4 regions of the Pantoea sp. E956-1 genome follow, and region 3 is predicted to be linked to each of the others. Evidence: predicted binding sites of a transcription regulator. Region 3 holds the regulator's gene; each other region holds the start of a gene.

Region 1 (5,134 bases), on a different contig from region 3:
TGAGTTTCAGCGATATTACGCTGCAGGCGCAGGAGTTTGGCAAAATAGCGGGCGTAAATAATCTGAGGTTTGAACGGGTTTCGGTGGACGCACCCGCGATTACGCGCGAAGAGAATGATACCTACGCACGATAACGGCACGCGTTAACGGCGAGCGTTAAAGATAAACGCGCGGTGCTGTTCGCGTCCTGCTGATCAGGTCAGAGCAACACGGCGCGTACTGTTCAGGCGGAGGTCAGCGCCAGCATAATCCCGCGCTCGCGCAGCGTGCGGCAGACAGCCTCATCTAACCGGCTGTCGGTCACCACATCGGTCAGGTCGTCCACCGGAGAAGCGCAGAATAGCGACCAGGAGCCATATTTACTGCTGTCCGCCAGCAAGACCCGACGAGCCGCATTGGCCAGAAGATCGTGTTTCAGCCCCGCTTTCTCCTCAGTCGGCGTGGTAATGCCGCGCTCAAGGCTCCAGGAGTTACAGCTGACAAAGGCGATATCGGGATTGATGCTGCGCAGCAGCCGCCGTCCATGGTCGCCCACACAGGACTGACTGGAGTCGTCGATACGTCCGCCAATAATCGTCACTTCGATCTGCTTAAACTCAGACAAAAACAGTGCAATGTGCAGATCGGCAGTGATGACCCGCAGCGGCAGATGCGTGAGCTGCCGCGCCAGCTCCAGCATGGTAGTGCCCGCATCCAGCACCACCGCATCGCCCGCCCGGACAAAGCTGGCGGCACATTCTGCAATCGCCTGCTTCTCGGCCAGGTTACGCTGCATCTTCTCCAGCGTGGTCGGCTGGGCAGGAATAAAACGATTCAGGGTAACGCCGCCATGACTGCGGCTGATCACGCCCTCTTTATCCAGCTTGATCAAATCACGGCGAATCGTGGCGGGTGAGGCGGAAATCGCACTGACCAGTTGCTCAACAGTCACCAGATTATGGCTTTTCAGGTAATCCATAATCTGGTCAAGACGGCTCTGTCCCTTCATATATCCCTATGCGAGCTGCATCGCGAGTTTAATAGAGATCGCCATGCTGTCAGACTTCGCTTTACCTGTCCAGGCGATATCAAATGCGGTGCCATGGTCAGCAGAGGTGCGGATAAACGGCAGGCCTGCGGTGATGTTGACGCCATCATAAAAGCCCAGCAGTTTAAGCGGGATGTGCCCCTGATCGTGGTACATCGCCACCACCATGTCATAGCGTCCATCCTGGCACTGCAGGAACACTGTGTCCGGCGGACAAGGCCCGGAAACATCAATCCCCTGCGCTTTCATCGCCTCAATAGCGGGTGCCACGGTGGTGATCTCCTCATCACCAAACAGGCCGTTCTCACCAGCGTGTGGATTAACACCCGCCACGGCGATACGCGGGGCGCTGTAACCGACACGACGCAGGAAAGTGTCCGCCATACCAATCACGGTTTTGATGCGCGTCTGGTTCAGCGTATCGAGGAACTTACGCAGCGCAATGTGGGTCGTGACATGAATCACTTTCAGCTTATCGGTGTAGAGGACCATGGCGTAATCTTTGGTCCCGGTAAGATGCGCCAGCAGTTCAGTGTGACCAGGATAGAGATGGCCCGCCGCATGCAGCGCCTCTTTGTTCAGCGGCGCGGTGGCGATGGCATGCACGTCGCCCGCCAGTGCCAGCTCTGTAGCACGCTTCACGCAACGCCACGCCAGATCTCCCGCCTCTTTCTGCACCACGCCAGGTTTCAGCGCGTCGGGATCGGCCAGGGGCTCATCGATTACGTTGATGATGCCGGGCGCAAACCGCGCATCCTGCACCCGGTCCAGCACCCGCAGCTCGGCCTGTGGCGTAATGTTCATTGCCATAATGCGGCGCAGCGTACTGGCACAGCCAATCACCACCGCAGGGATACCATTCAGCTCACCTTCAGAAAGTGACTTAATGATGATTTCCGGGCTGATGCCCGCCGGATCGCCCATGGTGATCGCAATAATTTTACTCACTCGACTTCTCCTCAATAAAACCAATGGCTGCTACCAGGGTATTTTCATCACCAAAGCCACCCGCTTTGGTCATCACCGGCAGAGTAAATTCACTGTTAAGCAGAACCCCGTGCGGCACACAGCCCGCCACCAGACCCTGAATTTTAAAGCCGCTGGCCCCCAGTGCCCGGGCGACAGCAATCGCCACGTCGCCTCCCGACAGATAGAGCGCATGCGGCAGCTGTATCCGGCACAGGCTGTGAGTCATTTCGCCCAGCAACTGACTGATCGCCTCACCCAGCTGCTGGCGCGTCACGCTGTGCTGCTGGCTGAGATACTCGATCTCGTGACGCTGGGATTCATGCTGGCAGGTGCGGAGCACCGTATGGCGACCGGCACGCAGTGCGCTTTCAGCCTGAACGATCCAGCGATCCCGGTCGGGCCAGGCGGGCTGCTGAAACAGCTGACGGATATCGACATCCACTATCTCAACTGCCCGCTGGTTAAGCAGCGTGGCGATCTGCTGCTGCGCGCTGCTGCTCATCGATCCTACTACTGCCAGCACGGGCCGCGACGGGCGAACAGAGAGCACTGCGCCCAGCGCATCGCTTAATCCGGCGGCCCCCACCAGCAGCGGCTTCTCTGCCAGCCGCGCCGCAGCGGTTATCAGCCGCGCCAGATCGGCCTCATTTTCAGCATCCACCACCACGACGCCGTGCGCCGCCGCTAACACCGCATCAAGTCGCTCGCTGCGCAGCGTCGGGAGATCGATCTCCGTGCCGTCGATCTGCATCTGATCGAGTGCGCGGGCGCTGAGGATCGGGGTTTTCGGGTCGCTGGCAAATTCGGTGTCTGTCAGTACATGCTGATTGACCCACACTTTACCCTCGCGTGTGGTGCGGCCCAGTCGTGGCACGGCTGGCGCAACCAGCGCCAGCCTTTTGCCGCTGGCGTGCAGCGCAGCCGCGGTTTCAGCACCGACGTTGCCGCGCAGCGTGGAGTCGATCTTTTTAAACAGCCAGCCCTGCTGAAGCAGTGGAGCAAAGTGCTGTACCACCTGAGTGACGCGCTCTGCAGCCTGGCTGGCGCTGATTGCCCGGCTGTCGGTGCTGATGACCAGCACATCCGCAGCGTCGTCTGGCAACTGTGCCTCAGTGCCAAACAGCACATGTACACGGGCACCAGCCTGTGCCAGTCCGCTACCCGCATCGTTAGCACCGGTAAAGTCATCGGCGATGACCAGCACCGGGGTTTTCCATAATGATGAGCCCATCCTCACTCCTGTCAGGCGATTACTGCTGCATTCGATTATATTCAATCATGATTGATTATATGTGAGCAAGTTCAAATTAATCGAAATCGATATGCCTTATAAAATTAGCCACAGAGAGTGACTGACTTCGCATTGCGCTGAGCAAGATTAATCATCTGCTCAGACAGGACAGAAATAAGGGTATGAAATGAACATTAACAGCACGGTGATTAGCGGTTATCAGGCGTTAAACGACATGCGTTATCTGCTGAAGGGGATATCGACAGCAGTCGTGGTCACTGACCGGAATATTGAGGCTATTCCGGCAGTGCAGGCGCTGATGGGTCAACTTCGGGATCAGATTCCGGGTATCAGCGTGGTCAACAGCGTCCCGCCTGAACCAAGCCAGCATGATGTGGCAGCGATTATCGCGACGCTCTCCCGGCGTCCGGTCGATATGGTGATTGGTATCGGCGGCGGCAGCGTGCTGGATGTGGCGAAGCTGCTCTCAGTGCTGTGCATCGACGCCGCGCCTTCGCTGGACGCCCTGCTGGCAGGCGACAAACCGCAGCGCCGTACCCGTTCAATACTGATCCCCACCACCGCAGGCACGGGATCTGAAGCGACACCCAATGCGATCCTGGCGATCCCGGAGAAAGAGACCAAAGTCGGCATTATTTCACCGGTGATGCTGCCCGATGTGGTGGCGCTGGTGCCGGAACTGACCACCAGCATGCCGGCCCACATCGCCTCTTCAACCGGTATTGACGCCCTCTGCCATCTGATTGAGTGCTTTACCGCCAATGTCGCCAACCCGGTCAGCGACAACTATGCGCTGATTGGGATGAAGAAACTGTTCGCTAATCTCGAAACCACCCTGCGCGAGCCAGAAAACTTGCAGGCACGACTGGAGATGCTCTGGGCCTCTTATTATGGCGGTGCATCGATTGCCCATGCCGGGACACATCTGGTGCATGCCCTCTCTTACCCGCTCGGCGGCAGATATCATCTGCCACACGGCGTTGCGAACGCCATCCTGCTGGCTCCCTGCATGCGCTTTGTCCGTCCGGCGGCAGTGAGCAAATTCGCTCAGGCCTATGATCTGCTGCCCGACGCCAACATCCGTTTAAGCGATGAAGCGAAATCACACGCGCTGGTCGACTACTTCACCGCGCTGGTAGCGCGGCTGCAGCTGCCTGCCAGCCTGGAAGCCCTGGGCATCAGCCCGGATCACCTGCCCTGGTTAGTGGAAGCCGCGCTCGACGTCCAGCGTCTGATGAACAACGTGCCGATGGCGGTCACCGCCGACGATGTGCGCGCCGTCTACCTGACGCTTTTCCCTTCCTGCCAGGCGTAATGAGGATTGTCATGAATAAGAAAATAAACGGCGTACTGACCGCCATCGTCACTACTTTTGACCGGGAAGGTGCCTTTGATCCGGAGAGGCAGCGCGAACAGGTCAGACGCCAGATCAACGCCGGTAACGGCATCTTCTGCGGCGGGACCAACGGCGAATTCTTTGTGCTGAATGAGCAGGAGAAGATCGCGGTTACCACCACCTGCGTCGATGAAGTTAACGGCCGGGCGCCAGTGGTGGCGCACATCGGGGAGATTTCGACCCGTGAAACTATCCGGCTCGGTAAACAGATTGCCCGCCTTGGCGTAGATGCTGTCTCCGCGATCACGCCGTGGTTTGTTCCGCTTAAACAGCAGGAGCTGATCGACCACTATCAGCGCGTGGCTGACGCGCTTACGGTGCCGCTGTTCCTCTACAACATCCCGGCGCGTACCGGCAATACTTTGCAGCCAGAGACCGTTCGTACGCTGGCCGCGCACCCGAACATCATCGGCATTAAAGATTCAGCAGGCAGCTATGAAAGCCTGAGCGGCTTTCTGCAGGCTACCGCCGACTGTGAGGACTTTGATGT
Region 2 (5,134 bases), on a different contig from region 3:
TCACAGAATGCTATTGAAGCTTTCGGTAAAATTCTGCCGGAATACCTGGGCGGTTCAGCCGATCTGGCACCCAGCAACCTGACCATCTGGTCGGGCTCTAAGCCGATCAACGAAGATGCTGCGGGTAATTACATCCACTACGGCGTGCGTGAGTTCGGTATGACCGCAATCGCCAATGGCCTGGCGCTGCACGGCGGCTTCCTGCCTTACACCGCGACCTTCCTGATGTTCGTTGAATATGCGCGTAACGCAGCGCGTATGGCGGCACTGATGAAGATCCGTCAGATCATGGTCTACACCCACGACTCTATCGGTCTGGGCGAAGATGGCCCGACGCACCAGCCGGTTGAACAGATGGCGAGCCTGCGCACCACGCCAAACATGAGCCTCTGGCGTCCATGTGACCAGGTTGAATCCGCGGTGGCGTGGAAATATGCCATTGAGCGTAAAGATGGCCCGACTGCACTGATCTTCTCCCGTCAGAACCTGGCGCAGCAGGAGCGTGACACGGCACAGCTGGCTAACGTAGCGCGCGGCGGTTACGTGCTGAAAGATTGCGATGGCACGCCAGAGCTGATCCTGATCGCCACCGGTTCCGAAGTTGAACTGGCTGTCGGTGCCTGGGACAAACTCACCAGCGAAGGCCGCAAAGTGCGCGTGGTCTCTATGCCATCAACGGATGCTTTCGACAAGCAGAGCGATGAGTACCGTGAATCCGTGCTGCCAAAAGCGGTCAGCGCACGCGTCGCAATCGAAGCGGGCATCGCTGATTACTGGTTCAAATACACTGGCCTGAATGGCGCTATCGTGGGTATGACCAGCTTCGGCGAATCTGCACCTGCCGATCAGCTGTTCGAACTGTTTGGCTTTACCGTCGACAACGTCGTCGCGAAAGCGAAAGCGCTGCTGGCGTAAAACCGGTCAGGCGGGCCTGTTCCCGCCCGGCTGTAAAAACAGAGGGACGAAATTTTCGTCCCTTTTACTTTTTTATTCCTGCAGTAATAACCGCCTTTTGCCTCAATTTGTGACGCAGATCCAAATTTAAGCAGTCAGATTGATCACAATCATTCCTGTTATTCCTTCCTTCTATTATTGTAGCTGAACCGTTTCAGTCGCCAGGCAAATTCCCCTGGTTTCGGACAATGCCGGGTAAGAATCTCCTGTACAAAATGCAGTGAAACGCTCAGGCTAACGGCACGTTTTTTTCAGTCTGACGTGGCAGGAGAGAAATGACGGTACGGGTAGCGATAAATGGTTTTGGCCGGATTGGACGCAACGTCCTGCGCGCGCTGTATGAAACGGGCCGACGTGCAGAGATCACCGTGGTCGCGATTAATGAGCTGGCAGAAGCCACCGGGATGGCGCACCTGCTGAAATACGATACCAGCCATGGTCGTTTTGCTTTCGATGTTCGTCAGGAGCGCGATGTAATGTGGGTAGGTGGCGATACCCTGCGCATTTTGCACCGTGCTGCCATTGCCGATCTGCCGTGGCGTGAACTCGATGTGGATGTGGTGCTGGACTGCACCGGCGTCTATGGCTCGCGCGCTGATGGCGAAGCGCATCTTCAGGCTGGCGCCAAAAAAGTGCTGTTCTCTCATCCCGGCGGAAACGATCTCGACGCCACAGTGGTGTATGGCGTTAACCAGCAGTCACTCACCGCCAGTGACCGCATCGTCTCCAACGCTTCCTGTACTACGAACTGCATTATCCCGGTGATTAAACTGCTGGATGATGCGTTTGGCATCGAATCCGGCACCGTCACCACGATCCACTCGGCAATGCACGATCAGCAGGTGATCGACGCCTATCACAGCGATCTGCGCCGTACGCGTGCAGCCAGTCAGTCGATCATCCCGGTGGACACTCGCCTGGCGGCAGGCATTACCCGTATTTTTCCGAAATTCAACGATCGCTTCGAGGCGATAGCCGTTCGCGTCCCGACGATTAACGTGACAGCCATTGATCTCAGCGTTTCTGTGCATCAGGCGGTGACGGCGTGTGACGTTAACATCCTGTTGCGAAGCGCAGCAGAAGGGACATTTCGTGGTATAGTTGACTATACGGAATTACCGTTAGTCTCAGTAGATTTTAACCATGATCCGCACAGTGCCATTGTGGACGGAACACAAACGCGGGTCAGCGGTCAACACCTTATCAAGACCCTGGTCTGGTGTGACAACGAATGGGGCTTTGCTAACCGAATGCTCGACACGACGTTAGCGATGGCCGCAAGCGGTTTCAGGTAAGACGCGGTTTGCGTCTGGCAAAACTTATGAGAATCAACGAGAGGATTCACCATGTCTGTAATTAAGATGACCGATCTGGATCTGGCTGGTAAACGTGTTCTGATCCGTGCCGATCTGAACGTACCGGTTAAAGAAGGTAAAGTGACGTCTGATGCACGTATCCGTGCTTCTCTGCCAACCATTGAAGCGGCGTTGAAACAGGGCGCGAAAGTAATGGTTACCTCTCACCTGGGTCGTCCGACCGAAGGTGAATACAATGAAGAGTTCTCGCTGCTGCCGGTAGTTAACTACCTGAAAGACAAGCTTAGCGGCACCACCGTAACCCTGGCAAAAGATTACCTCGATGGCGTTGAAGTCGGCGCTGGCGAACTGGTTGTGCTGGAAAACGTTCGCTTTAACAAAGGCGAAAAGAAAGATGACGAAGCGCTGTCTAAAAAATATGCTGCCCTGTGCGACGTATTTGTGATGGACGCCTTTGGTACGGCGCACCGCGCACAGGCTTCTACCCACGGCGTCGGCAAATTTGCCCCTATCGCCTGTGCTGGCCCGCTGCTCTCTGCCGAACTGGAAGCGCTGGGTAAAGTCATGAGCAACCCGGAGCGTCCGCTGGTGGCTGTGGTAGGGGGCTCTAAAGTTTCTACCAAATTTGACGTGCTGCAATCACTGGTCAAAATCGCGGACACCGTGATTGTGGGCGGCGGTATTGCCAACACCTTCGTTGCTATCGACAACAACGTCGGTAAATCTCTGTATGAGCCAGACTTCGTTGAAGCGGCTAAAGGCCTGCGCGATCAGCACGGTATCCCGGTTCCTACTGATTCACGTGTCGGCACAGAATTCTCTGAAACTGCGACCGCTACCGTGAAAAAGGTTTCGGAAGTTGCGGATAACGAAGAGATTATGGACTTTGGTGATGAAACCGCGCAGGCGATGGCTGCCATCCTGAAGGATGCCAAAACCATTCTGTGGAATGGCCCGGTGGGCGTGTTTGAGTTCCCTAATTTCCGCAAAGGCACCGAGATCGTGGCTAACGCCATTGCAGACAGCGATGCCTTCTCCGTTGCAGGCGGCGGCGATACCTTAGCGGCTATCGACCTGTTCGGCATCGAAGACAAAATTTCCTACATCTCTACCGGCGGTGGCGCGTTCCTTGAGTTCGTGGAAGGCAAAAAACTGCCTGCAGTTGCCATGCTGGAAGAGCGTGCGAAGCAGTAATCCTTTGGGGGCGATGCCTGGCGGCATCGCCTGAAGTCTTGCCCGTCTGGGCGTTTAAATCGACGTTCCTCAAGGGGAACAACGGTCACGAAACAGGACACAATCATGTCTAAAATTTTTGATTTCGTAAAACCCGGCGTTGTCACTGGTGATGACGTACAGAAGATCTTCAAAGTTGCGAAAGAGAACAAATTCGCACTGCCAGCCGTAAACTGCGTCGGCACTGACTCCATCAATGCGGCACTGGAAGCAGCGGCGAAAGTGAAAGCGCCAATCATCATCCAGTTCTCTAACGGCGGTGCTGCATTTATCGCGGGTAAAGGCTTCAAGACTGACAAACCACAGGGCGCGGCAATTTTCGGCGCTATCGCGGGTGCACACCATGTTCACCTGATGGCTGAGCAGTATGGCGTGCCGGTTATCCTGCACACTGACCACTGTGCCAAGAAACTGCTGCCATGGATCGACGGTCTGCTGGACGCAGGTGAAGAGTACTTCCAGAAAAACGGTAAGCCACTCTTCTCTTCTCACATGATCGACCTGTCAGAAGAGTCACTGGAAGAGAACATCGAGATCAGCAGCAAATATCTGGCGCGCATGGCGAAACTCGACATGACGCTGGAAATCGAACTGGGCTGCACCGGTGGTGAAGAAGATGGCGTTGATAACAGCCACATGGACGCATCTGCACTCTACACCCAGCCAGAAGATGTGAACTACGCGTACGAAAAACTGAATGCTATCAGCCCGCGCTTCACCATTGCGGCCTCATTCGGTAACGTTCACGGCGTTTACAAGCCAGGCAACGTGAAACTGACCCCAACCATTCTGCGCGATTCGCAGAAATATGTGTGTGAAAAACATGGCCTGGCGCACAACGCGCTGGACTTCGTTTTCCACGGCGGTTCAGGTTCTTCTGCTGCAGAAATCGAAGAGTCTATCAGCTACGGCGTGATCAAGATGAACATTGATACCGATACCCAATGGGCAACCTGGGACGGCATCCTGCAGTACTACAAAAAGAACGAAGGCTATCTGCAGTCGCAGCTGGGTAACCCGGAAGGCGCTGACAAGCCAAACAAAAAATACTACGACCCACGCGTCTGGCTGCGTTCAGCCCAGGCCTCTATGGTGGTGCGTCTTGAGCAGGCTTTCAAAGAGCTTAACGCTGTCGACGTGCTGTAACTGAAGCGTCGTTACCGTACAAAAAAGGCCCGGAAGGGCCTTTTTTTTGACCTTTTTTCGCCAGAATGGCGTCAAAGGTCATGCAGGTTTGGCACGCCGCCATTTATTGTTTACCCTTTTGTCAGGGATTGTCAGAGCGGTTCTGACAATGTGGTGTCATTTCCCTTGGGAATTTAATTACAGGATGGTTACATGCAGGATACGGGTATGCTCGGTGAACTCAATAACGCGGGAAACTGGATAGTACGTAATCAGGAGCTTCTGATTAGCTATGCGGTAAACATTGTCGCAGCCATTGCGATTATCGTTGTGGGGATGTTGATTGCACGCATCATCTCCAACACCACTAATCGTCTGCTGCAGGCACGCCACATTGATACGACCGTTGCTGACTTTCTGTCGGCGCTGGTGCGCTACGGTATTATCGCTTTCACACTGATCGCGGCACTGGGGCGCATCGGGGTACAGACAACCTCGGTCATTGC
Region 3 (5,134 bases):
CGTTTATGGCTGTGATCGCGGCTTGCCGACAGCATGTGCATCTGCTGATAACAGGTGTTGATCAGATCGACCACTTTCTGCTGGCGTGCCAGCAGCGGCGGCAGCGCCTTTTCCGGATCGGTCAGCTGCGTCAGCAGGGTATATTTGGCGTCGCAGTAGTTAGCCAGCTCGCGGTAGATCAGGCTCAGGCTTTCGCGCATTGGCTGCTCTTTCCACAGCCAGAACCAGAACCAGTTAAACAGCCCGTACCACAGCGTGCCGCCGATATAGAGCAGCGGGGGGACATAGATTGGCATGCGGCCAATCAGGCTCAGGGTAAAGATGGCGGCGATCAGGGTGCCGGGCAGCAGACGACCATGCAGCGGGCTAATTTCACCAGTGACGCCGAGCAGCAAGGGCATGGCGAACAGGATCAGCGGCAGAGGGATAGCATGCAGAGTAAGCCACTGCATCAGAAAGCTGCCGAGGGCAAACAGGCTGCCGCCAACAATCAGGCGTTTGAAGAAGCGTTTATGCGGGGTATCCAGACCGGCGATGTTGCAGCAGGCGGGCACTAATGAGAACAGCAAACCTTTTTGCAGGTCGCCAGCCAGCCAGCCCAGTGCCACGGGCAGACAGAGCACCAGCGTTTGCCGCAAGGCGTAGTTAACTTCAGGATGGTAAATAATTCGACGCCACATCGGCCCAACACAAACAATAACGGCGTGATGTTGCCATCACGCCGTGGGTGACAGGAATTAGCGGGTGCCGTAAACGACGATGGTTTTGCCGTGTGCGGAGATCAGGTTCTGATCTTCCAGCATCTTCAAAATACGGCCCACGGTTTCACGTGAACAACCAACAATCTGGCCAATTTCCTGACGAGTGATTTTAATTTGCATGCCGTCGGGATGCGTCATGGCATCTGGCTGCTTCGCCAGGTTAAGCAGAGTCTGTGCAATACGTCCGGTTACGTCGAGGAAAGCGAGGTTACCCACTTTTTCAGACGTCACCTGCAGGCGACGCGCCATCTGCGATGAGAGTCGCATCAGGATATCGGGATTAACCTGGATCAGCTGACGGAATTTCTTGTAAGAAATTTCCGCCACTTCGCACGCGCTTTTCGCACGTACCCAGGCGCTGCGCTCCTGGCCTTCTTCAAACAGGCCAAGCTCACCAATAAAATCGCCCTGATTCAGGTAAGAAAGAATCATCTCTTTGCCTTCTTCATCTTTAATCAGAACCGCAACGGAACCTTTCACGATGTAGTAAAGCGTTTCTGCTTTTTCACCTTGGTGAATCAGCGTACTTTTGGATGGATACTTGTGAATATGGCAATGGGACAGGAACCATTCGAGTGTAGGGTCTGTTTGCGGTTTGCCGAGAACCATTCGCTATTATCCTCTGTTGTAATCGTGCCCAAAATACAGGGGGCAGTTTTCCCTGTCAGGCGGTGAAAGCTTCAAGCGTTTCCATTTCAGGAAATTATTCGGGCCGCATCAGGCGCAGTGCGCATCATTCTTCCCGGCTTCGCCATCGGGTGACGAAAAATATTTTCAGCACTGTTTGTAGCACAGCTTTTGCCGACTGTCTTCTGTTGTCTCGCTTCAGCTACAGGCGGATTTCTCTGGATTGCTGTTTACCAGGCGAAAGCGTACTCTGGCGACAAAACAGCGTATTCCGGAGCAAAAATCATGCAGGCAAGAGTGAAATGGGTAGAAGGGCTGACATTCCTCGGAGAATCCTCATCCGGCCATCAGATACTGATGGATGGAAATTCGGGTGATAAAGCGCCCAGCCCAATGGAGATGGTGCTGATGGCGGCGGGCGGATGCAGCGCGATTGACGTGGTATCAATTCTGCAAAAAGGCCGCAACGATGTAGCTGATTGTGAAGTAAAACTGACTTCAGAACGTCGTGAAGAGGCGCCGCGAATCTTTACGCACATCAACCTGCATTTTATCGTGAGTGGCAAAGCGCTCCAGGATAAAGCGGTCTCACGCGCCGTGGATCTTTCTGCTGAAAAATATTGCTCTGTGGCCATCATGCTGGGTAAAGGCGTCAACATTACGCATAGCTATGAAGTGATTGAGCTGTAGTAGCCGCAAGGGATCTTTTAGTGATTGAGCTGTAATAGCCGCAGGGATCTTTTAAGGTCGCGGGCAAAATCTGTCGTGCTCTGCTGTCAGACTGTGCCTGCATCGGGAATCCGCTTTGATACTGTGCCTGCGCAGGGAACCGGGTCAGATCGGAAAGACGCAAAAGCCGCCATCCATGGCATGCCCGGCCCGCGCGATTACGCACCTCATCCCTGAGGTGCGCCCGTAACCGGGCCAACGCGTTGCGTTGTTCAAAAACGCTCCCGGCGTTTTTATCCGGGCGGCGGGACGCTTTCCTCTTCTGACCCGGTTCCCGGCGTGTTGAACTTATCTATTGCTGCCAGATTCTTTCTGCCCAGGCGTTGTCTGTAGCGACCTTCCTGAAACCGGATGCGGTTGCCGGACGGGAAGTGAAGGGAGCATATACCTGTAGCAAAGCATCGCGGGCCAGGGATGGCCCGCGCTGAGCCTGCCAGGGATGGCGGTTTTGCGTCTTTGCGAAAGGTGTATGCTACCTGAAGCCTGCTCAGCGGTAAGTCTTTAGCCGCAGGAAAACCAGTTTTACCATCTTTGTGAAAGACATCTGCTCTCAGAGCGGTTTTTGCTGACCTCTTACTCTATTCGCTTACCTTCCATCAGCCGCTTCACCAGCGGACCCATGATCAACTCCATCGCCAGACCCATTTTGCCGCCAGGCACCACCAGCGTATTGATGTGCGAGATAAACGAGCCCTGCAGCATCGCCAGCAGGTAGGGGAGGTCGATATCTTCCAGCGCCTGGAAGTGGATCACTACAAAGCTCTCATCCAGTGACGGAATAGCGCGGGCAGCGAACGGGTTTGAGGTATCGACCGTCGGGACGCGCTGAAAGTTGAGGTGAGTGCGTGAAAACTGTGGTGTGATGAAGTTGATGTAATCTTCCATCGAGCGCACCACCGAATCCATGACTGCTTCACGTGAATGGCCGCGCTCGCCGGTATCGCGCACCAGCTTCTGAATCCACTCCAGGTTCACAATTGGCACCACGCCAACCAGCAGATCAACCTGTTCTGCTACGTTGTGCTGCGCCGTTACCACGCCGCCGTGCAGCCCTTCGTAGAAGAGAATATCGGTGTTCTGCGGCAGCGGTTGCCACGGCGTAAAGGTGCCAGGCACCTGATTCCACGGCACCGCTTCATCGTAGGTGTGCAGATATTTACGCGACTGGCCCTGTCCGCTCTGGCCATACTCTTTAAAGCTCTGCTCCAGCAGGCCAAAGTCATTGGCTTCCGGGCCGAAGTAGCTGACATGACGTCCTAAATCGCGCGCCTTACGAATCGCCATATCCATTTCAGGACGGGTAAAGCGGTGAAAACTGTCACCTTCCAGCTCCGCCGCATGAAGATCGAGCTGCTGAAAGATCTTGCGAAACGCCACGCTGGTGGTGGTGGTCCCTGCGCCGCTGGAACCAGTCACCGCGATAATGGGATGACGTGCAGACATAGAAAAGCTCCCTGTGAGGTCGGGCAATAGGCATTGTTAACACGAAATGCCGTTGGGTGCATCAGCCACGAAATTCTTTGCGCGGCATGATATTGACCGATTCGTGCAGTTCCGACCACACCAGTACCACTTCACCCGTTTCCAGCTGACGTCGCACATCGGCCACCTTGTCGATCAGGCTGCGTTCCTGCTCGCCATAGTCCGTGCCTTCACGCAGTACAAAGGTTTCAATCAGATTTTCAAGGGTCTCAGGTGAGACCTGTTGCCAGGGAATAATCACGAGATCAGTTATCCAGAAAAGGGGCGATCCACTGGGGGATGCGCTGTTCCAGCCACATTTCAGGCTGGCGTAATGTCCCACCAACAAAACCTACATGGCCGCCGTGTGGTGTCAGTTGATAGGTAATAGTGGCAGATAATTGGCTGCTGTGCGGGATCACCTCATCACTCATAAAAGGATCATCTTTGGCGTGAATGATCAGCAGCGGTTTCTCTGCGTGCTTCAGCCAGGGCATGGCGCTGGCACGATGATAGTAATCGGCCGCATCCAGAAAACCGTGGGCGCGGGCGGTAATGGCATCATCAAAATCGCGTAGTCGCCGCAGCGCTTTCAGCTGCGCCAGATTGACCGGCAGCGTATCCGGCCAGGCGTGCAGTTTGCGGCGGGCATTTTTCTTGAGCTGCGCCAGCAAATAGTATTGATAGACGCGTGAGAAGCCGCTTTCCAGTTTTAGGCTACAGGGCTCCAGCAGCAGCGGAGCGGAGACAATGACACCCGCGTCTACCTCAGCGGCTGCGCCCTGCTGGCCCAGCAGGCAGCCCAGCATGTTACCGCCCAGCGAGAAACCGACCGCGGCGGTGGGTACGCGGCCCCAGCGGGTGCGCAGCCAGTGCAGAAAAAAGCGGGCATCTTCGGTTTCGCCGGAGTGATAGATACGGTTGAGCCGATTCGGTTCGCCGCTGCAGCCGCGAAAATGCATCACCACCGCCAGCCAGCCGCGCGCACGGCAGATCGCCATCAGGCCATGAATATAGGGGCTGTGAAAACTGCCCTCCAGCCCATGAAACAGCACCACGCGCGGTTTATGCTGCGCGAACTGCGGATCTTCACTCCAGGCGAGATCGACGAAGTCGCCATCCGGCAGGTCGAGACGCTGCCAGTGGGGATCGCCCGTAATACGACGACGTAGCAGGCGCGGCAGCAGGGTCTGCAGGTGCGCGTTACGCAGACTCTCAGGTGGCGTGAAGTGCTCGTTTTCTGGTCCGGTAAATTTCATGTGGTAAAAGCTTGTCTGTTCCATATCACACTGTTAGCTTCGATAAGTTTTTTCTTGCAGGGTAAGGAGTACCCGATTGCCATGGAACTGAGTCTTTTCTTATCAATGTTGGGATTTCTTTGGGTCGCGGCCATTACGCCCGGGCCTAATAATATGTTACTCACCGCCTCGGGCGCTAATTTTGGCTTTATGCGCACCATTCCGCTGATGATTGGCATTATGATCGGGATGCAGGTGATGCTGCTGATGGTGGCCTTTGGCGTCGGCGGGCTGATCCTGCTCTATCCTTCGCTGCAC
Region 4 (5,134 bases), on a different contig from region 3:
TTTGAATTCGATCTGCTCACTCTTCCTGCCGTTGCCATATTTTTCTTATTAGTGTCTGAAACAGAAAGGCCGCTCTTGCCGGTTATTTCTAGCATCATCCCTGATGTTGCTGAGGAATAATAATTAAAGCGTTAAAGTTAAAGGAATAAATAACGGGTTATCTTTATGCGCGGTCTTATATTGATGATGATTTTAAATATAAGTTAACTTTGAGTTAAATGAATGCGTTCTGATAATTCATTGCTCTGATTACCACTAATAAGGATGTTCATATGGGAAATAATATTTCATTGCCGTTTTTACTGGGCGCCGCGCTGTTATGCAGTTCTGCTGCGGCGCTGGCCACTGCCACCGTTGATTATCGGCATGAGTACCGCCTTCGCGACCGCACACACTACGACAAGCTGGGTCTGAGCACCACGCTGCCGGACAATATGTTTCTCGGCGTTGAAACCAAATTCAAAACCGGCGGCGCAGACCCAAAAGACAAATATTATAACGACACCGTGTTAAATGTGGTGGAGGTGACCTTTCTGAAATCGTATTACTGGGGGAACTGGACAGTGTCGCCTTTTATTCAGCCTGAGTTTAACTCCTCGCGCACCGAATGGAAATTTGGTGTAGCACCCTGGTATAAATTTAACGATCGCTGGTCTCTCGGTGGCCTTTATCGTCTTGAACTGACCGATTACGCGCATGACGATCAATGCCGTACCGGAGGTATTGATTATTGCGATACAGACCGGCATCGTACTGCCAACCGTTTTGACCTCTATCTGAGAAATAAAAGCGATCGGCTGACTACCACCTATAAGCTGGTGTATAAGCACGCGGATGCGAAACTCTTTGCCAATAAACATGATGATTACGAACAGGAGTTACAGTTCGATTATGCGCTTGGCAACGATCGCGTCTGGGTGCCTTACGTCACCTTTGGCGATATCGGACGTTCTGCGACATCGAGCGAACGCCAGCTGCGGCTGCGTACCGGTATTCTCTACATCTATCGATGAATGCGCTGCCGGGAGGCGGGCGAGGCTGCCCGCCATGGCGTTACTTCGCTTCGGCCAGTTCGCGCAGATACTGGAAAATCTGACGGGCAGACTTCGGCGGCTTGCTGCCCGCTTTCTCTTTCTGCGCGTTACGGATCATGCTGCGTAACTGCTGACGATCGGCATCGGGATAAAGCGCAATCACGTCGCCCATCGCGTCATCACCCTGTTCAATCAGACGATCGCGCAGCATTTCCAGTTTATGGAACAGCGCAACCTGCTGGTTATGGCGATTATTGAGCTTGTCCAGCGCAACGCGGATCGGCTCCACATCAATACTGCGCAGCAGTTTACCGATCAGCTGCAGCTGACGGCGGCGACCCTCTTTCTTGATGCGCTGTGCCAGTTCAACTTCGGTACGCAGGCGCTCATCCAGCGGGATTTTATCCAGCGAGTTTTTACCCAGATCAACCAGTTCGGCTCCCAGGCGTTTTAACTCTTCTGCATCGCGTTTAATTTCACTCTTACTGACCCAGATAATCTCTTCATCTTCTTCTTCGTCATTATCTGGCACATCGTCGAGCCACTCATCGGGCTGTTTGGTCATTTCCGGGCTCCCAAAAAAAAGAGGCTAATCCTACCAGTTTATCGGGTGACTGCGAAATTGTTCTCTGACTCTGATAGACTCAAATCATTCACACATAAGATTAGACGGCAGGTCGATGAACGTATCTACTCAGGTTGCAGAACAGCGAAAAGTACTGGAGCAGGCCATTGCGCAGGCACTTGAACTGGCTAAAGCAAGCACTGACAGCGCGGAAGTGGCGGTCAGTAAAACCACCGGCATCGGGGTCAGCACCCGCTATGGCGAAGTGGAAAACGTCGAATTCAACAGCGACGGTGCGCTGGGCATCACCGTCTATCATCAGAATCGTAAAGGCAGCGCCTCATCGACCGATCTCAGCCCGGACGCGATCAAACGCACCGTGCAGGCGGCGATTGATATTGCGCGCTATACCTCGCCCGATCCCTTTGCCGGTCCGGCCGATGCAGAGCTGCTGGCCTATGATGCGCCAGACCTGGATCTCTACCATCCGTGGGAGATTGATGCTGACCGCGCCATTGAACTGGCTGCGCAGGCGGAACAGGCATCACTGCGCGCCGACAAGCGTATTACTAATACCGAAGGTGGCAGCTTCAACAGCCATGTCGGCATCAAAGTCTTTGGCAACAGCCACGGTATGTTGCAGAGCTACTGCTCAAGCCGTCACTCGCTCTCCAGCAGCGTGATTGCCGAGCAGGATGGCAACATGGAGCGCGACTACGCCTACACCATTGGCCGCGCGTTTGAAGATTTGAAGAGCCCGGAGTGGGTCGGTGCAGAGTGCGCGCGCCGCACGCTCTCCCGTCTGGCACCGCGTAAACTTCCGACCATGAAAGCCCCGGTGATTTTCGCCTCAGAAGTGGCAACCGGCTTATTTGGTCATCTGGTTGGCGCGATCAGTGGCGGCAACGTTTACCGTAAATCGACCTTCCTGCTGGATTCTATGGGTCAGCAGATTCTGCCGGAGTGGCTCAACATCAATGAACAGCCGCATCTGCTGAAAGGGCTCGCCTCCACGCCATTCGACAGCGAAGGGGTGCGTACCCAGGCGCGCGACATCATCAAAGATGGCGTGCTGCAGACCTGGCTGTTAACCAGCTACTCAGCCCGTAAACTGGGCCTGACCAGCACCGGTCACGCTGGTGGCATTCATAACTGGCGCATTGCAGGTCAGGGCCACAGCTTTGACGACCTGCTGAAGCAGATGGGCACCGGATTAGTGGTGACCGAGCTGATGGGACAGGGCGTCAGCGCGATTACCGGTGATTACTCACGCGGTGCGGCCGGTTTCTGGGTCGAGAATGGCGTTATTCAGTACCCGGTCAGCGAAGTGACTATCGCCGGCAATCTCAAAGAGATGTGGCGCAATATGGTGACCATCGGTGACGATATTGAAACCCGCAGCAATATCCAGTGCGGTTCAGTGTTACTGCCTGAGATGAAGATAGCGGGACAATAAAGATGGATTCTGAAAGCAGCCGGTTGGCTGCTTTTTTTTCATCACAATAAGAAAGGAAAGAGCGATGCGTAAGCATGTGATTGCAATGTTGTCTGCTTCTTTGTTGTTCTCCAGTGCCAGCCTCTATGCGGCCGATCTGGAGCAGGATATGGATACGCTGAATGCCAATCTGAAGATCGTCAAAAAAACCGACGATGCTCAGGAGATGCAGCAGGCGCTGACCAAAATGCGTACCGCAGCACAGGATGCGCGACAGGGCACGCCGGATAAGCTGGAAGGCCAGCCAGCTGACAGCCCACAGGTGAAAGATTTCCATGCCGGTATCGATTCGCTGATCGCGCAGATAGATGTGGTCAGTACACTGGCGAAAGCCAACAACGTGGACGGAGCGAAACGCGAAGCAGCGAAGTTCGACGACATCCGCAACGCCAACCATAAGAAATTCCGTTAATCAGATCGCCGGCCAGCCAGGCCGGCGGTTTTTTACCATCACTTCTGCTTATCACCGCACCCTGAAGCCCCGCATGTCTGGCTTGTCGCCGCACAACATCACCGATTTTCACGGTTAAACCCATCAAGTTGCGCATTATGCGACGCATGTCGCACTAAGCGTGCAGCCTGCGATCTGACGCACAACCTTCACTTCAATTTCCACTTGCTGCTGGAAATGTTGCCTCTCCACAGCCGGGGTGTTGACCGTTAATTTATTTCTAACGCGAATTATCCGGTTTAACAGGAGTAGCAAGGTGAGCAATAACGGCGTCCCGGTGTATGAAGCGCCACCTGAGAAAGTGCAACAGCTGGCTGACAGGGTGATGACGCAGATTGCGGCGATCTATCAGCAACAGGGTATTCAGCCCAATGCGGTTCAGCAGCAGATGCTGCAATCGCATGTCGGTGCCATGGCGTCACGCTCGCTGAGCGGTGAGCCGCTGCCGGAAGTCGAAGCGGAGCTGTTTGAAGATATTCCGCCGGAAACGTTAGCGCTGGCGCAGCAGGTCGTCGATCTGTTTGGCAACCTGCCCCGCGAAGAGGCCTGGCTGCTGTCAGTGCATATTGAAGTCGCGCGATCAAACAACTAGAGAGGAACACAACATGGTAACAGTAGTGATTGGCGATCGTTTAGGTAAAGGACAGAAAGTGGCTGCGGGCATCGAAAAAGCGGGTGGCCGTGCTGTCGTGGTGCCCGGTGTCGCCGCTGACATGAAACTGGGTGACGTAATGAAGGCGGAAAACGCCGATTTCGGCATCTCGTTCTGCGGCAGCGGCGGCGCCGGTGCTATCACCGCTCAGAACAAATATGGCTACAAAGCAAAACATGGCATGCGTTCTGTCGACGAAGGCGTCACCGCCATCAATGAAGGTGCCACGGTGCTGGGCTTCGGCTTTATGGATAAAGAAGAGTTAGGTGAGCGGCTGGTGCAAGCCTGGAACAAGAAGCACGGCAGCTGATTATGAAAGAACAATACGTTACCCAGGTGACGGTCGAGGGCAAAGGCGACACCAAAGCGAAAGCCTTTGCCGATGCCCTGAGTCGTGTGCAGAACCAGGTTCTGCGCGCGACGCAAAAAATTCTGCTGCGCATTGAACCTCAGGATGTCCGGGTGCTGCGCGCGCAGGAGAGCGTCAAAACCGAGAAGTTTCTCTTCTTCTTTCTGGCGCGCCAACGGCGGAGCTTCAGCGTCACGCTGGAGATCACCGTCAGCGTCACCGTTTTCGACACCGAACAGGTGGCGTTCACGGCGGCATCGTAAAACAGAGCCTGTTAACGCCAGCCAGTCGTTTGCCCGATGCTCTGCTGTCGCGACATCGCGATGATCAGGTGTGGGCGATGCGGCGGCGTGCGAGAGGGCAGGTAAAAACGACAACAAGGTACAACAACATGTTTTTAATCATTTTGTTTAAGTCGTTGATCATTGGCGGGCTGGTAGGGGTCGGCGTCGGTGCGGGTGCTGCGCGCATGTTCCACGCGCCAACCACTCAGGGCATGGGCGCTTTCCGTACGCTGGGCGAGCTGAACTCGTGCGAGGGCGATCCGGCATCCCACTTCTCCTTTGGTCTTGGCTTCTTTTTCAATGC

Evidence for each region. Region 3 encodes CRP, which controls carbon source genes, mostly activating them, when cyclic AMP is high. Its sites were predicted from a motif close to ATGTGANNNNNNTCACAT; they were not measured.
Region 1: AC0T7J_RS18165 (iron-containing alcohol dehydrogenase) is a predicted target of CRP. The motif match lies at 3,287-3,304, and genes of this name have one in related genera.
Region 2: epd (erythrose-4-phosphate dehydrogenase) is a predicted target of CRP. The motif match lies at 1,023-1,040, and genes of this name have one in related genera.
Region 4: AC0T7J_RS21580 (glycine dehydrogenase) is a predicted target of CRP. The motif match lies at 3,644-3,661, and genes of this name have one in related genera.

Annotation. Positions count from the first base shown of each region.
Region 1 is NZ_CEUYZP010000008.1:75,535-80,668, forward strand. It holds gene AC0T7J_RS18145 (glycoside hydrolase family 28 protein) at 1-134, shown strand, start outside; gene AC0T7J_RS18150 (DeoR/GlpR family DNA-binding transcription regulator) at 224-988, opposite strand; gene AC0T7J_RS18155 (D-threonate 4-phosphate dehydrogenase) at 995-1,975, opposite strand; gene dtnK (D-threonate kinase) at 1,968-3,227, opposite strand; gene AC0T7J_RS18165 (iron-containing alcohol dehydrogenase) at 3,415-4,563, shown strand; gene AC0T7J_RS18170 (dihydrodipicolinate synthase family protein) at 4,575-5,134, shown strand, end outside.
Region 2 is NZ_CEUYZP010000004.1:178,709-183,842, reverse strand. It holds gene tkt (transketolase) at 1-915, shown strand, start outside; gene epd (erythrose-4-phosphate dehydrogenase) at 1,230-2,249, shown strand; gene pgk (phosphoglycerate kinase) at 2,301-3,464, shown strand; gene fbaA (class II fructose-bisphosphate aldolase) at 3,570-4,649, shown strand; gene mscS (small-conductance mechanosensitive channel MscS) at 4,842-5,134, shown strand, end outside.
Region 3 is NZ_CEUYZP010000006.1:218,101-223,234, forward strand. It holds gene AC0T7J_RS16305 (YccS/YhfK family putative transporter) at 1-680, opposite strand, end outside; gene crp (cAMP-activated global transcriptional regulator CRP) at 738-1,370, opposite strand; gene AC0T7J_RS16315 (OsmC family protein) at 1,674-2,078, shown strand; gene AC0T7J_RS16320 (phosphoribulokinase) at 2,691-3,560, opposite strand; gene AC0T7J_RS16325 (YheU family protein) at 3,622-3,840, opposite strand; gene AC0T7J_RS16330 (hydrolase) at 3,845-4,861, opposite strand; gene AC0T7J_RS16335 (LysE family translocator) at 4,919-5,134, shown strand, end outside.
Region 4 is NZ_CEUYZP010000012.1:49,527-54,660, reverse strand. It holds gene AC0T7J_RS21600 (oligogalacturonate-specific porin KdgM family protein) at 273-1,013, shown strand; gene yjgA (ribosome biogenesis factor YjgA) at 1,054-1,599, opposite strand; gene pmbA (metalloprotease PmbA) at 1,715-3,055, shown strand; gene cybC (cytochrome b562) at 3,120-3,506, shown strand; gene AC0T7J_RS21580 (glycine dehydrogenase) at 3,802-4,137, shown strand; gene AC0T7J_RS21575 (SFCGS family glycine-rich protein) at 4,151-4,507, shown strand; gene AC0T7J_RS21570 (DUF4312 family protein) at 4,510-4,809, shown strand; gene AC0T7J_RS21565 (DUF4311 domain-containing protein) at 4,938-5,134, shown strand, end outside.